One region of the Nocardioides sp. P86 genome, then DNA from elsewhere that is predicted to be linked to it. Evidence: predicted binding sites of a transcription regulator. Region 1 holds the regulator's gene; the other holds the start of a gene.
The links. The regulator LexA, encoded in region 1, represses DNA repair genes until DNA is damaged. The targets are predictions, from matches to a motif close to TCGAACANNTGTTCGA.
Positions count from the first base shown of each region.

Region 2: M3673_RS10295 (HNH endonuclease signature motif containing protein) is a predicted target of LexA. The motif match lies at 4,453-4,468, and genes of this name have one in related genera.

Region 1 is NZ_JAMAYE010000001.1:1,181,434-1,188,431, reverse strand. It holds gene M3673_RS05560 (alkaline phosphatase family protein) at 1-692, opposite strand, end outside; gene M3673_RS05555 (alkaline phosphatase D family protein) at 692-2,413, opposite strand; gene M3673_RS05550 (MXAN_6640 family putative metalloprotease) at 2,533-4,215, opposite strand; gene lexA (transcriptional repressor LexA) at 4,349-5,125, opposite strand; gene M3673_RS05540 (LysM peptidoglycan-binding domain-containing protein) at 5,496-5,825, shown strand; gene M3673_RS05535 (hypothetical protein) at 5,963-6,331, opposite strand; gene M3673_RS05530 (mismatch-specific DNA-glycosylase) at 6,448-6,951, shown strand; gene M3673_RS05525 (alcohol dehydrogenase catalytic domain-containing protein) at 6,956-6,998, opposite strand, start outside.
Region 2 is NZ_JAMAYE010000002.1:583,356-590,353, forward strand. It holds gene ccrA (crotonyl-CoA carboxylase/reductase) at 1-176, shown strand, start outside; gene M3673_RS10285 (hypothetical protein) at 314-1,564, shown strand; gene M3673_RS10290 (AI-2E family transporter) at 1,561-2,769, shown strand; gene M3673_RS10295 (HNH endonuclease signature motif containing protein) at 2,799-4,439, opposite strand; gene M3673_RS10300 (HAMP domain-containing sensor histidine kinase) at 4,737-6,146, opposite strand; gene M3673_RS10305 (DMT family transporter) at 6,219-6,998, opposite strand, start outside.

The DNA.
Region 1 (6,998 bases):
AGGTCGGAGTGGCCGAAGCGGTCGATGTCGCCGAGGTTGACGAAGACCAGGTGCGGGTCGAACTCCTCCAGCATCGCGAGCGTGGCCTGCATGGTGAAGACGTCGGGGGCGTAGCCGGCCACCGGGACGATCGGCATCGGCTCCCAGCGGTGGGTGGCGCGCTCGCCGAAGACGCCGTAGAGGTATTCCTTCGACAGCACCATGCCCGTGCGCAGGCCGCGGCGGTTGAGCCGCTCGATCACCGTCGGCACCTTGATGTCGCTGGCGCGGTCCATGTTGCGGATCGCGCCGAGCTCGCGGTCGAGGATCGCGTTGGCCGGCACGCCGGTGCGGTCGGGGCGCTGGCCGGTCATCATCATCACGTGGTTGGGGATGGTCTCCATGACCGGCATCGAGGAGGCGCGCGGGAAGCGCAGTCCGCCGCCGCGCAGGGCGTGGAGGTTCGGGGTCAGGCCGCTGTCGATCTCCTCGGGCCGGCAGCCGTCGACGACGAGCACGTAGGCCCGCCTGCGGGTGTCGGCCCCGCCGGCGGCCCGGGCGACCTGCGTGCCGGCGAGGGTGGAGAAGAGCAGTCCGGCGGCGCCGGCCGTGATCGCCGTACGCCGACCGGTGCGCAGCTCGCCGAGGCCGCGGGCGAAGGGGCGCTCCTCGTGGCTGTCGTGGTGGTCGGCGTGGGGGGTGGGTGTGCACATCAGGCGTCACCCCCGACGGGGGCGTCGACCTGCTCGATCCGGCTGGTGCCGGCGGCGGTGGCGAAGGAGACCGACCAGGTGATCGCGGTGTCGCGGTCGTCGCGGGCCCCGATGACGTACCAGTCCATCTGGGCGCGGGCGGGGGTGACGTCGAGGACCGAGAAGCCGTGGTCGTCGAAGTCGAGGTACTTGATGTGGCGGTTGTTGGCCAGGATGACCTGCTCGACCAGGGTGGAGGTGGTGTCCGGCGGGGTGCCGGTGATGTCCTTGAGGTTGTTGGAGGTCACCGAGGTGCACACGAACTCCACACCCAGGGAGTCGCCGACCACCGGGTAGGTGGAGGTGTCGAGCGGCAGCTCGCAGGCCCAGGCGGAGTGGATGTCGCCGGTGAGGAACACGGTGTCCTTCACCTGGTGGTCGTCGAGGTGGGTCAGCACCTCACGGCGGTCGGCGGTGTAGCCGTCCCACTGGTCGACGTTGTAGGGCGCACCGTCGCCGGGCAGCAGCCCCGTCACGTCGTTGACCGGCTGGACCAGCGCGTCGGGCAGGTCGGCGAAGGTCACTGGCGCGATCATCACCGGGTTGCCGATGACCTTCCACTGCGGCCGGTGGTCGCGGCTGAGGGAGTCCTTGAGCCAGGCCATCTGGCGCGCGCCCGTGATCGTGCGGTCGGGGTCGCTCACGGCCGGGTCGACCGCCGGCGTGGCCACCTGCTGGTCCCGGTAGGTGCGCAGGTCGAGCATGCTGATCTCCAGCAGCGTGCCGAAGCGCAGCCGCCGGAAGAGCCGGGCGCCGTCGCCCAGCGCGGCCGTGCCGTCCAGGCGCACGGGCATCCACTCGTCGTAGGCGCGGTGGGCGCGGGCCCGCCGGCGCCGGTAGTCGCCCTCACCGCCCTCGCCGGTGCCGGGGGTGTGGTTCTCCGCCCCGCCCCGCCACTGGTCGTTGGTGACCTCGTGGTCGTCCCAGGTGACGATCCAGGCGTAGCGGGCGTGGGCGTCCTGGAGGTCGGGGTCCTGCTTGTACTGCGCGTGGCGTTGGCGGTAGTCGGCCAGCGAGACCATCTCGTGGTCGGGCACGTGGCGGCGCACGTCGACGTTGTCCGCGCCCATGCCGTACTCACCGGGGCCGTACTCGTAGAGGTAGTCGCCGAGGTGCACGATCGCGTGCAGGTCCTCGCGCGCGGCGAGCCCGCGGTAGGCGGAGAAGAAGCCGGCCTGGAGGTTGGCGCACGACACCACGCCGAAGCGGAGGTGGTCGGGGGAGGCCTGGGGCGCGGGAGCGGTGCGGGTGCGACCGGTGCGACTGGCCTGGCCGTCGAGGCGGAAGCGGTAGTAGTAGTCGGTCGCCGGGCGCAGGCCGGTGGCGTCGACCTTGACGGTGTGGTCGCGGCTGGGCCCGGTGCGCACACGTCCGCGGCGCACCACGCGGCGGAAGCGGGGGTCGGTGGCGACCTCCCAGACCACCTCGACGGAGGGGCCCCGGCCCGAGCCGGGGGTGCTGCCCGGGGTCGGGGTGACCCGGGTCCACAGCACCACGGCGTCGGGCAGCGGGTCGCCGGAGGCGACCCCGTGGCGGAAGACGCGGGCGCGGCGCGCCGCGGGCCGCGAGGGGGCCGCGGTGGCGCGGTCGGCGCCGACGCGCAGGCCGAGGGCGCCGACGCCGACCGCGCCCCCGGCCAGGACCGTACGCCGGCGCGGGGCCGGGCCGGTCGAGTCAGGCACGGGGGAGGACTGCGGGGTGGTCTCGCTCGTGGTCACGTCTCGTTCAACGACGCGGTGGCGGCGCCGTGACGGCCTCGCGGCTACCCGCACCGATCGTTCACCTGCCGGGCGCGGTCCCGTCACCCGGCAGGGACGGCCCTCCCGGTGAGGGTGAAGCGGAGCCCGTCGTCGACCGGGCGACCACCGCAGGGCCACGTGCTCGTCCCGCCGTTGCTGCAGTTGCGGTAGCGGGCGCTGCCGTTGACCAGCGTGACCTCGACGTAGGAGGTGCGGGCCGAGGAGAAGCCGACCCGGGTGACGGCGTCGCCGGCGCGGTCGAGCCGCAGGACCCGGGTGGAGGGGGTGCCGGAGGTGGGCACGACGGTGACGACCGCCGCAGAGCCGCGCGTCGGTGACGGCAGGTCGAGGGACAGCCGCAGCCGCCAGCCGCCCCCGAGGCCGGCGCCCGGGGTGAAGCGCTGGCTGGCGCTGCTGAGGTGGTCGAGGTAGACCCGCTGGGCGCCCACGGAGCGCTTCGAGCCCGTCAGGGTCGTGCGCTTCCACAGCGGGGTCTTGGGGTAGGACTGCGCCCTGCCCTCGGCGTAGGCGCGGCCGGGACGCAGGTTGGCGTCGGCGAAGCGGGCGAAGGACTCGCTCAGGGACACGTCGTGCTGGCGGCGCAGCACCTGCTCGACGGCCTGGGTGGAGTACTCGTCACGGTCGCCGGCGGCGGCGCCGGCGCGCTCCCAGATCGTGCGCACCAGCACGGGCAGTCCGCCGACCGCGGCGGGGTGGCGCTCGGTGAGGTGGCGGAAGAAGATCCAGTCGCCGTAGACCGCGAGGTCCTCGTCGCGGTCCATCGACTGCCGCGGGTGGGAGAGCGGGCTGTCGGCGAGGTACTGCACGTTGTCGTCGACGGAGTCGAAGAGCTCGTCCTCGGCCCAGGTGGCGGTGGCCTCGATGAGCCAGCCGTCCTCGCCGGCGTCGTAGGCGTACTGGACGGCGTGGAAGTACTCGTGCGCCGCGGTCACCTGGAGGTTCTCGGTCGGCAGGTTCGTGGGGAACTGCCCGGTGCGGTAGTCGTTGTCGAGCACGCAGTAGGCGGGCACGTCGCGCGCGTCGTCGGGCACGTCGTCGTCGGAGGTGCAGTAGCCGTAGAAGCCCATGCTGCCGACGTCGCCCAGGTAGACGTCGGTGCGGGCGTCGCCGCCCTTGGCGCCGTCGGGCAGCGGCGTGCGGTAGCCCGCGCCGGCGTAGGTGTCGTGCACGTCCTGGAGCGTCGAGAGTGCGAAGTCGACGTAGTCCGGGACGCCGTTGCCCGCACCACCGGCGCCCCCGCTCGCGTCCTTGGCCGGCACGTTGTTGCCCGAGGCGCCGCCGACGACGTAGTGCACGCACAGGTCGTCGGTGCAGATGCGCCGCACGGCGTCGCCCTCGTAGTCGAGGTAGCCGTCACCGCGCCTGTCGGTCGGCCGGGCGAGGTAGGCCGCGGCCTCCGCGCGGTCGTCGGGGGAGAGGGCGTCCATGCTCAGCGCGAGGTCGCGCAGCGCACCCGTGAGGTCGGCCTCGCCGGCCTGCGCCAGGGTCTGCTGGGCCTCCGCGGGGCTGGTCGCCGGGTCGACCAGCGTCTCGACCACCTGGAGGGCCGCGAGGGCCTGCTCGTCCGGCGTCCCGGTCTCGTCCGGGCCCGGCAGTCCAGGCATCCCCGGGAGCCCGGGCACCCCGGGGAGGTCGACCTGGGGGGCTGCGACGGCCGTGCCGGGCAGGACCGGGACGCACAGGGCGCCCGCGAGGAGCAGGGCGGACAGGGGACGAAGGCGCACGTCGGGCACTCCAGTGGGTCGAGGGTTCCGGCTGTCCGTCCAGGCTCTCACGGGTCGCCGACACGCACGCCGGCCCGCCCTCCGTGGGGGAGGACGGGCCGGCGCCGGGTGTCCCGGGTGGGTGCGCCTCGGGCTAGACGCTGCGCAGGACGGCGGTGACGACGCCCAGGATCGTGGCGTGGGTGCCGTCGATCGGGTCGTAGGCCTCGTTGTGCGGCATCAGCCAGACCTGGCCGTTCTTGCGCTGCAGGGTCTTCACGGTCGCCTCGCCGTCGATGAGGGCGGCGACGATGGTGCCGTTGTCGGCGGTCTGCTCCTTGCGGATGACGACGTAGTCGCCGCTGCAGATCGCCGCGTCGATCATCGAGTCGCCCACGACCTCGAGCAGGAAGAGCTGCCCCTCGCCGACGAGCTGCTTGGGCAGGGGGAAGACGTCCTGCACCTGCTCCTCGGCCAGGATCGGGCCGCCGGCCGCGATCCGGCCGACGACCGGGACGTAGGTGGCGGCCGGCACGGAGTCGCCGACCCCGGTCTCGTCGTAGCCGCTCTCCTCGGCCGCCGAGATCGACCGGCGTGCGGCCATCACCTCGGGCAGGAAGACCTCCAGCGCCCGGGGGCGGTTGGGGTCGCGCTTGAGGAAGCCCTTCTCCTCGAGCACCTTGAGCTGATGGGCGACGCTCGAGGTGCTGGTGAGGCCGACCGCGTTGCCGATCTCGCGCATGCTCGGCGGGTAGCCGCGCTTCTCGATCGCGTCGCGGATGGTGGCCAGCACCCGCAGCTGCCGCGGCGTGAGGCCGGTGGCGTTGGGCGCGCCGTCGGGCAGCTCGGTCACCGTGCCGTCCGCCGTGCCGCCGGTCGGGCCCTGCGTGGGACCGCCCCCGGTCCGCCCCCGGGTGTCCTTGGTCGCCATCGTCTGCCTCTCCGCTGGTCGGTGCCACCGATCGGTGTCGCTGGTCGCCCGGTCGGGCGATGTGCTCACCATGCCAGGAGGCCCCGAGGGTTTCAAACACCTGTTCGAACGGCGTGTCGGACCGTCCGCGCCGCTCCAGGGCAGCAGGTCCGGGCCTCCGTGTCGGGCCGGCGGTCGAACAGATGTTCGCTCGACCCCTTGTGCTGTTCGAACGCGTGATCTAACGTCGTACACATGTTCGATCGAACGTGTGGTCGAGCCGGTGCGCGACGGCGGTCCTCCAGGACTGTCGGTGGTCACCACTAGACATCACCTCGTCCACCTCGAGCTCCACCCCACGGCTGACCGCCCCCTTCCCCAGGAGGTCCCCATGAGCACCACGATCCAGCACCCCGCCGCATCCCGTGTCGCCACGCACCACGTGCGGCTGACCCGGCGTGGGCGACTCGTGGTGTTCACGCTCTCGCTCCTGGCCATCCTCGCCGTCGGCGTGTGGTTGGCCGCCGGGTCGGTGGCCACCTCCCAGGCGCAGCCCACCGAGGTGATCGTGGTCGGCACCGGCGAGACGCTGTGGGACATCGCGGCCGACGTCGCCGACGACGGTGACGTGCGCTCGACCATCGCCGAGATCCAGCAGCTCAACGACCTCGACGGCGGCATGGTCGCCGCGGGCCAGCGTCTGCGCATCCCGCTGGCGTGACCTCGGGCGCCGTCGTCGGCGCCCCCATCGACATCACCGGTCGCCTCGACCCCGGCCGGTGAGCAGCGGGGAAAGTGCAGGAGGGCGGGCCCCACCGGGCCCGCCCTCCTCTGCCGTCCAGGGGTGCTGCCGGCCGGTCAGCGCGCGGCGCGGCGCCCGCCGGGCGGGCGGGGCGCGGCCGGCTCGAGGTCCTCGCCGCCGCTGCCGTCCGGGGCGGCACCGGTCGGTGCGGTGGTGATGCCGAGCTCGCGGAGCAGGCGTGCCACCAGCAGGAGGCCCACGAAGAGGCACGCCACCGCTCCGACCGAGGCCAGGGCGAGGAACGCCCACGAGCCGGAGTCGCCGTCGCGGGCGGCGGTGCCGAAGTCGATCGCGGCGTAGACGAGGTAGCCCCAGGCCACGACGGCCGCCGTCACGGCCAGGGCCAGCGCCAGCAGGCGCGGGCGCAGCTGGCGGGGCGCCCGGGTGCCCTTGCGCGAGCCCGCTCGCTTGCCCGCTGTCGCCACGGGCTCATTCTGTCCGATCGGCAGGGACTTCGCAGCGCGACACCACCATCGCGTCGCGCCCGTCGACCCGAAGCCCTGACCCGGTGCCCTGACCCGGTGGCTGGCACGGTGGGGGCATGGAGGTCCTCCCCGACATCGTGGCCACGGAGCCGGCGATCGTGTTCTGCGGCCTGGCCGGCGCCGACTCGACCCGCACCCGGGAGCACTACTACGACTCGCCCGGCAACTCCTTCTGGGAGTCGATGCACCTGTCCGGTCTCTCGCCGCGTCGGTTGCGCCCGGAGGAGGACCGTGAAGTGGCCACCCTCGGTCTCGGCCTGACCGACCTGGTCGGCCACTGGGACCCGCGGTGGGTCGAGGTCGACGAGCTCGTCGCCAAGGTGGAGCGCTGGCGGCCCGACTGGCTGGCCTTCACCAGCAAGGGTGTCGCCCACGAGGCCGCGCGTGCGCTGGGTCGACGCGCGCACCCCCGTCTCGGCGCCCACGACTGGTACGTCGGGACCGCGCAGGTCTTCGTGCTGCCCGGGACGAGCGGGGCCAACCATCGTCGTGACTACGACGGTCGGCCCACGCGCGTCGCGTGGTGGCGCGAGCTGGCCCAGCTGGCCGGTCGCGCCTGAGTCGTCAGCCGACGGTGAGCACCATCCGGAAGCGGGCGTCGCCGGCC
Region 2 (6,998 bases), on a different contig from region 1:
TGTCGCGGACCTACGGCCTCGAGGAGGTCGGCCAGGCCGCTCTCGACGTGCACAAGAACGCCCACCAGGGCAAGGTCGGCGTGCTCGCGCTGGCCCCCGAGGAGGGCCTGGGCGTGCGCGACACCGAGATGCGGGCCCGGCACATCGACGCGATCAACCGCTTCCGCGGCGTCTGAGGAGGCCCGTCGACCCGGCCCACCCCGACACGCGCTGAGTAAACGCTGAGCCACGCCGCGTCGGGGTGGGTTCGGGGCCTCGCATGCGGGAGGATGGGGAGGCACCAGCCCCCACCACCCGGAAGAGGTTTCCACCCATGAGCGACCAGGGCCTGTCCATCTTCGACGACGACTCGGAGCGCCGTTCCCAGGACGCCGACAAGACCCAGGTGATCCCGGTGGCCACGAACGCTCCCGGGTCGGCCCCTGGTCGCGCGACCGGTCAGGCGCCGCGCCAGGCCCCCCCGGCCGGACAGCGCCCGGGCACCGCTCCGGCGGCCCCGCAGACGCAGCAGGCCCCGCCCGCACCGCCCGCCCGCCCGCAGGCGGCTCCCGCCCGCGCCGGCGCCAGCATCACCTTCCCCGTCGTGCGCCGTGGGGGCTACGACACCGCGGCCGTCGACACCAAGGTCAAGCAGCTGGCCGCGGAGAAGGCCGGACTCGCCGGCAGCCTCGGCGAGTCCGAGCGGCGCGTCGTCGAGCTCGAGGCCCGCCTGGCCAGCCTGGAGCAGCAGGTCAAGGAGAACGAGACCCCCTCCTACGCCGGTCTCGGGGGCCGCGCCAGCGCCATGCTCCGCCTCGCCGAGGAAGAGGCCGACGAGATCCGCGGCACCGCGATGCGCGAGGCCGACGAGATCCGCGCCCAGGCGACCCGCGACGCCAAGCAGATCCGCACCGAGGGCCAGCGCGAGGCCGAGGACATGCGCATGGTGCAGCTCAAAGAGCTCGACGAGCACCGCGCCCGCACCCTCGCCGACGCCGAGCAGGAGCGCGAGCTGGCCCGCAGCGAGGCCGCCGACCTGATGGCCTCGGCCAAGCGGGAGTCCGACCAGCTGCGCCTGGCCGCCAAGCAGGAGACGACCGAGATGCGCACGGGCGCCCAGCGCGAGGTGGAGCAGGCTCGTGCCGCCGCCGACCGCGAGGTCACCGAGGCACGCCGCACCCTCGCGGTGGAGAAGGAGCGGCTCGCCCGCGAGGCCACCGACCACCACAGCAGCGCGATGGCCGAGACCCGCAAGCTCGTCGAGGAGGCCGAGCAGCGCGCCGCCGCGGCCGAGGCCCGGGCGCAGGAGGCCGCCACCCAGGCCGCCACCCAGCGCCAGCAGGCGAAGTCGGAGGCCGACGCCGTGGTCACCCGCGCGCGCCGCGAGGCCGAGCAGGTCGTGGCCTCGGCCCAGACCCAGGCCGACTCCATCACCTCCTCGGCCACCGCCGAGGTCGAGCGCGAGCTGGCCATGCTGCGCACCGAGGTCGCCCGGCTGGCCAAGCGCCGCGACGGCATCACCGCCCAGCTGGCGAGCCTGCGCGACGTCGTCGCCGGCTTCGGTCAGGACGACGAGGACGAGTGAGCGACCAGCCCGACCCGCCGGCGCCCGGCGCGAACCCGACGACGGCCGGGCCGGTCGTCGACCCGGCCGCCGCGGCGCCGGCCCCCGAGGTGCTGCCGGTCACCGGCGTGCCGCAGAAGGGCAAGCGGCAGGGGCTCGTCGGCGGGCCCGAGCACCTCGGCACCCCCGGGGCGCCGCTGGACCGCACGGCGCCGTACCTCATCGGGTTCCTGGGCGGGTTGGGCTTCGTCACCGCGTACTGGCTGGGCACGACGCTGCTGGCCATCGGCTCCACGCTGCTGCTGGTGGTGGTCGCGCTGTTCATCGCCGCCGGCCTCAACCCGGCGGTGGAGTTCTTCGAGCACCGCGGGCTGCGCCGCTCGTGGGCGGTGCTGGTGGTGACCTTGGTCTTCCTCGGCGCCATCGCCCTCTTCGTGGTGGCGATCGTGCCGGTCATCACCGACCAGGTCGCCTCGCTGACCGCCAACGCCCCGGTGTGGTTCGACCAGCTGCTGCAGAACCCCAAGATCCAGAAGCTCGACGAGGAGTACCAGATCGTCGAGAAGGCCCAGGACTACGTCGCCGGCGGTGACTTCGTCACGGGCCTGTTCGGCGGCGTGCTCGGCTTCGGCATCGCACTGCTGGGCGCCCTCTTCAACCTCTTCATCGTGCTGGTGCTGACGCTCTACTTCCTCTCCGCGCTGGAGACCACCAAGGGCGCGCTCTACAAGCTGGCCCCCGCCTCGCGTCGCGACCGGGTCACCCGCCTCGGGGACCGGATCGTGGCCAGCATCGGGGGCTACGTGTCGGGCGCCTTCCTCGTCGCCCTCTGCGCGGGCCTCACGTCGTTGGTCTTCCTCTTCGCCGTCGGCCTCGGCGAGTACGCCGTGGCGCTCGCCTTCGTCGTGGCCCTGCTCGACGTCATCCCGATGATCGGCGCGACGATCGGCGCCACGATCGTCACCGCCATCGCCTTCGCCACCGACGTGCGCACCGGCCTGATCTGCGTGGTCTTCTACGTCGTCTACCAGCAGATCGAGAACTACGTGATCTACCCCCGGGTCATGGCCTCCTCCGTCGACGTCCCGGGTGCCGTCACCGTGATCGCCGCCCTGGTGGGCGCCGCCCTGCTCGGCGTGGTGGGCGCGCTCCTGGCCATCCCCACCGCGGCCGCGGTGCTGATGCTGACCCGCGAGGTCTTCGTACGACGCCAGGACGCCCGCTAGCCCCACCGGTCCCCCGGGCCGCACCCCGCTCAGCCGGTGCGGACGAGCGTGGTCCAGCCGTGGGGGTTGGTCCAGGCGTAGGTGCCGTCGGGATGCGGGTGGTAACTCCAGGGTGGGCAACCTGCGGAGCCGGTGGTCTTGAGCCGGTGGTGGTGGCGGCACAGCGGCGCGAGGTTCGAGGGGTGGGTCTGGCCCGACTCCCCGCCCTGGTCGACGGGCCGGTAGGGGGTGATGTGGTCGAGGTCGCAGCGGCGTGAGGGCACGGTGCAGCCGGGGAACACGCATCTCGAGTCACGGATGACGACGTGTTCGCGCATCCAGGGTGGTGGGTCGTGTCGGTCGACGGCTCCGGCGGTGGTGGGGTCGAGGTCGATGACGGGTCTCACGAACACCTTGGTGCCCAGGAGCCAGCGGCGCAGGGTGGTGGTGGAGACCACCCCGAGGCCTTCGACGACCGCGGTGCCCGGTGGTGGGCCGGTGCGGTCGATCTGGGACAGGTGGCTGGTCTCGTGGTGGCGGTGGACCGGGGTGGGGCGCAGGTCGGGTCCGGTGGTGCGGTACGGGTCGTCCGCGGGCGGCTCGTGCACTGGGTGCTCGTCGGTGGTGGGGTGGCTTCGAGACGCTCGCTGCGATCGTTGCTCGGCCACCGGGGTCGTGGCCTGCTCCGCGGGGACGGTCTCGTGGTCGGTGGGGGTGGGGAGGTCCCGGGGGCCGGGCGGGGGCTCCTCGGCCGGTACATCGGTCGGTGGCGGCAGGTCCTCGGGAGCCGGGGGCCCCTCTCCACTCATGCGGGTGGCTTCAAGGGCGGCGAGGGTCTCGGCGCGTGCGAGGTCCTCGGGGCGCAGGTGGACGTAGACCACCCGTTCCTTGGCGGTGGTGGGTTCGACGGAGTCGAGGGCGGTGAGGCCTTGGGCGCGGTCGGTGATCACCCCGATCGCGCGGGCCTTGCGGACCTCCAACGACTCGACCACGGCTCCGGTCGAGGTCTGGTGGCGGCCGAGCTCGGCGGCGGTGGCGCAGATCAGGTCGTGGAACCGGGTGAGGTCCTGGGTGTCACCGAGCACCTCCAACCACGAGGTGCCGGACGCGGAGCCGCGGTCGACGTCGTGGGTGAGGCGCACGTTCCACCCACCGCGGGCTCTTTCCTCGAGCGCGGCCTGGGCGTGGGGGTCGTGCCTGGCCGCGGCTTCTGCGACGAACAGCTCGATGCGTCGCGCACCCAGGCTCTGCGCGCGGTGGCCGAGGGCGGCGACCTTGCGGTCCACGAACGCGGCCCCGGTGTCGTTCAACACCTGGGTCTGGGAGGCGATCCGCCGCGCACGCCAGCCGGGGAGGGTGAGGTCCTCCACCATCGCCCAGGTGCGGGGCAGCCGGTGGACCAGCTCCATGACCTCGGCCAGGTTGCAGCCGGCGGTGACCGGGGAGATGTCCAGGGCCAGGGCGAGGGGTTCGGCGGCGAACTCGTCGAGGCCGCGGCGGATCATCCCGGGCACCGACCACGCGTAGGCCCGGTCAGGGTTCAGCGCACCCCAGCGGGCCATGACGCGCAGGGTGCGACGCTCGGCGGCGCGCACGGAGCGGGCGGTGTCGGCGGCGTACTCCAAGACGTCGTCGGCCTCGAGGGACTCGATGTCGACCACGGCGCCGGTGGTGTCGAGGTCGAGGAGCATGCGCCTAGTTTATTCGAACACGCATTCGATGACTAGGTCTGCCGGAGGATCTGTGGAGAGGTTTGCGCTGTCGCGTGAGGGTGGTTTCGAGACGGTCGCTGGCGCTCCCTCCTCAACCACCGTGCGGGGCCGTGGTTTCGAGACGGTCGCTGGCGCTCCCTCCTCAACCACCGTGCGGGGCCGTGGTTTCGAGACGGTCGCTGGCGCTCCCTCCTCGACCACCGGGGCGCGGGCGCTCCCTCCTCGACCACCTCGGTCCTGGCGGCCGGCCCTCGACCACCGCCGGCGGGCGGCGGGTCAGACCCCCGCGGCGGGCAGGACGGCATCGGGCAGCTCGAGCCACACGGTGGCGCCCCCGCCGGGAGTGCCCCGGAGACCGATCGCGCCGCCGTGCGCCTCGACGACGCGCCGACAGGTGGCCAGACCCATCCCGGTGCCGGCCACCGTGGTGTGCACGCGCTCGAGCGGCTTGAAGACGCGGTCGCGGTCGGCCTCGGCGACGCCCAGGCCGTGGTCGACCACCACGAGCCGCACCGAGCCCGGGTCGCTCGCGGGCTCGGTGCGCACCTCGACGCGGGCGGTCGCGCCGGGTGCGACGTACTTGGCGGCGTTGCCGAGGAGGTTCTGGAGCACCACGCGCAGCTGCACCGCGTCGGCGCGGACGTGCGGCAACGGGCCTACCTCGACCGAGGCGCCCTCCAGCTCGGTCGCCAGGTCCTCGCGCGCCTCGGCCACCAGGCGCTCGAGGGAGACCTCGGTGAGCTCGAGCTCCCCGCCGATGCCCGCGAAGGACAGCACGTCGGAGATGAGCGCCTCCATGCGGTGGGCGCTGCGCCGCGCGCGCACCACCAGGGCGCTGAGCTGTGCGGGCCCGTCGGGTCCACCCTCGGCCACCACGTCCTCCATCAGCTCCAGCGAGGCGGCGATCGCGGAGAGCGGGTTGCGCAGGTCGTGGGTGACCTGTCCGGCGTAGGCCGCGAGCTGGGCGTTCGACCGCTCGAGCTCGTCGCGCGAGGCACTGACCTCGGCGAGCGCCTCGTCGAGCTGTCGCGAGCGCAGGGCGAGCTCCAGGACGTCGACGGCACGCTCGGCCAGGTTGGCCACGGCGGCCCGCTGGGCGGCGTCGAGCTCACGCGGCGCGGAGTCGAGGACGCAGAGCGAGCCGAAGGGCACGCCCGCAGGGGTCCGCAGCTGCTGGCTGACGTACAGCCGCGCGGGCGGGTCCATCTCCACGGCCGGGTAGCCGCTCCACTCCCCCTGCGCCGCCAGGTCAGCCTCGATCAGCGGTGCCGGGTCGTGGAGCACGCGGTGGCACACCGAGGCGTGGTTGGGGACCGGTCCGACCCGGAAGCCGTGGGTGGCCAGCTGGTGCATCTCGGAGTCGGTGAAGAAGGTCAGCATCGCCCTCGGCGCCTCGCAGACCTGCGCGGCGAGCTCCACGATGGCGCGCAGCTCCGGGAGCCGGGTCAGCTCGGGCAGGCGGTAACGACGTACCTCCGCGGCGCGCAGCGCCGCACGCTCGGCGTCGCGGCCCGGGTCGACGTCGGCCGCGACACCGGAGGTCGGCACGACGACGTCGCCCGTGCCGTCGGCGACCGGTGACCCCACCACGGCCAGCGCGTCGTCGAGCCAGGCATCGACGGGCACGCCGGCTGCGGCGGTGGCGGTGGCGGTGGCGGCCCCGTCACGGCGCCCCGGTGTCCTCACCCGCTCATCGTAGGTCGACCGGCGGCGGGCTTCAGGCGATCTGCGGATCCGGCCCGCGCGCCCCGGGTCGCCTCAGGCCGGCGTCGGCTCGACCCGGACGACGCCCCGCTCGCCGAGCTTGACCGCCACCACGCCGGCCAGGATGAGCAGGCCGCCGGCCAGCTGCACCGGGCGCGGCAGCTCGTCGAGGAGCAGCCAGGCGAAGCCGACACCGGCGAGCACCTCGAGGAGGGCGACGAAGGAGGCCAGCCGCGAGCCCAGGCGACGCCCGGCCGCGATGCCGGTGGTGTAGGCCAGGGCGGCCGTCACCAGCCCGAGCAGCAGCAGCGGCAGCCACCAGTCGACGGTCGTGCCGCCGTAGGTGACCGGACGCGTCGACCCGGCCATGGGCAGCACACCGACCAGGCCCAGCAGGCCCAGGACCGCCGCCCCGACGACCAGGCCGCCGGCGGCCAGGGTCAGCGGAGGCAGCCCGTTGCCCTCGTCGGCGGAGATCACGAAGTACGACGCGGCCCCGACCATCGCCCCCAGCGACCACAGCACGCCCGCCACGCTGAGGTCGGCGCCGGAGAGCAGGTCGAGCACCAGCACCAGGCCGGCGGCGGCGAGCGCCGCACCCACCAGCGTGACGGGCCCGGGGCGCTGGCCGTGGCGCAGCCAGAGCCACACCACCACGGCCGCGGGCGCGGTGTACTCGATGAGCAGCGCCGGCCCGACCTGCATGTGCTGCACCGCGGAGAAGTAGCAGAACTGCGCACCGGCCACGGCGAGGACGCCGTAGGTCACCACGAGCGCGGCGTTGCGCCGCAGCAGCGACCACCGCCCGCGCAGCGAGGCCAGCCCGAAGGGCAG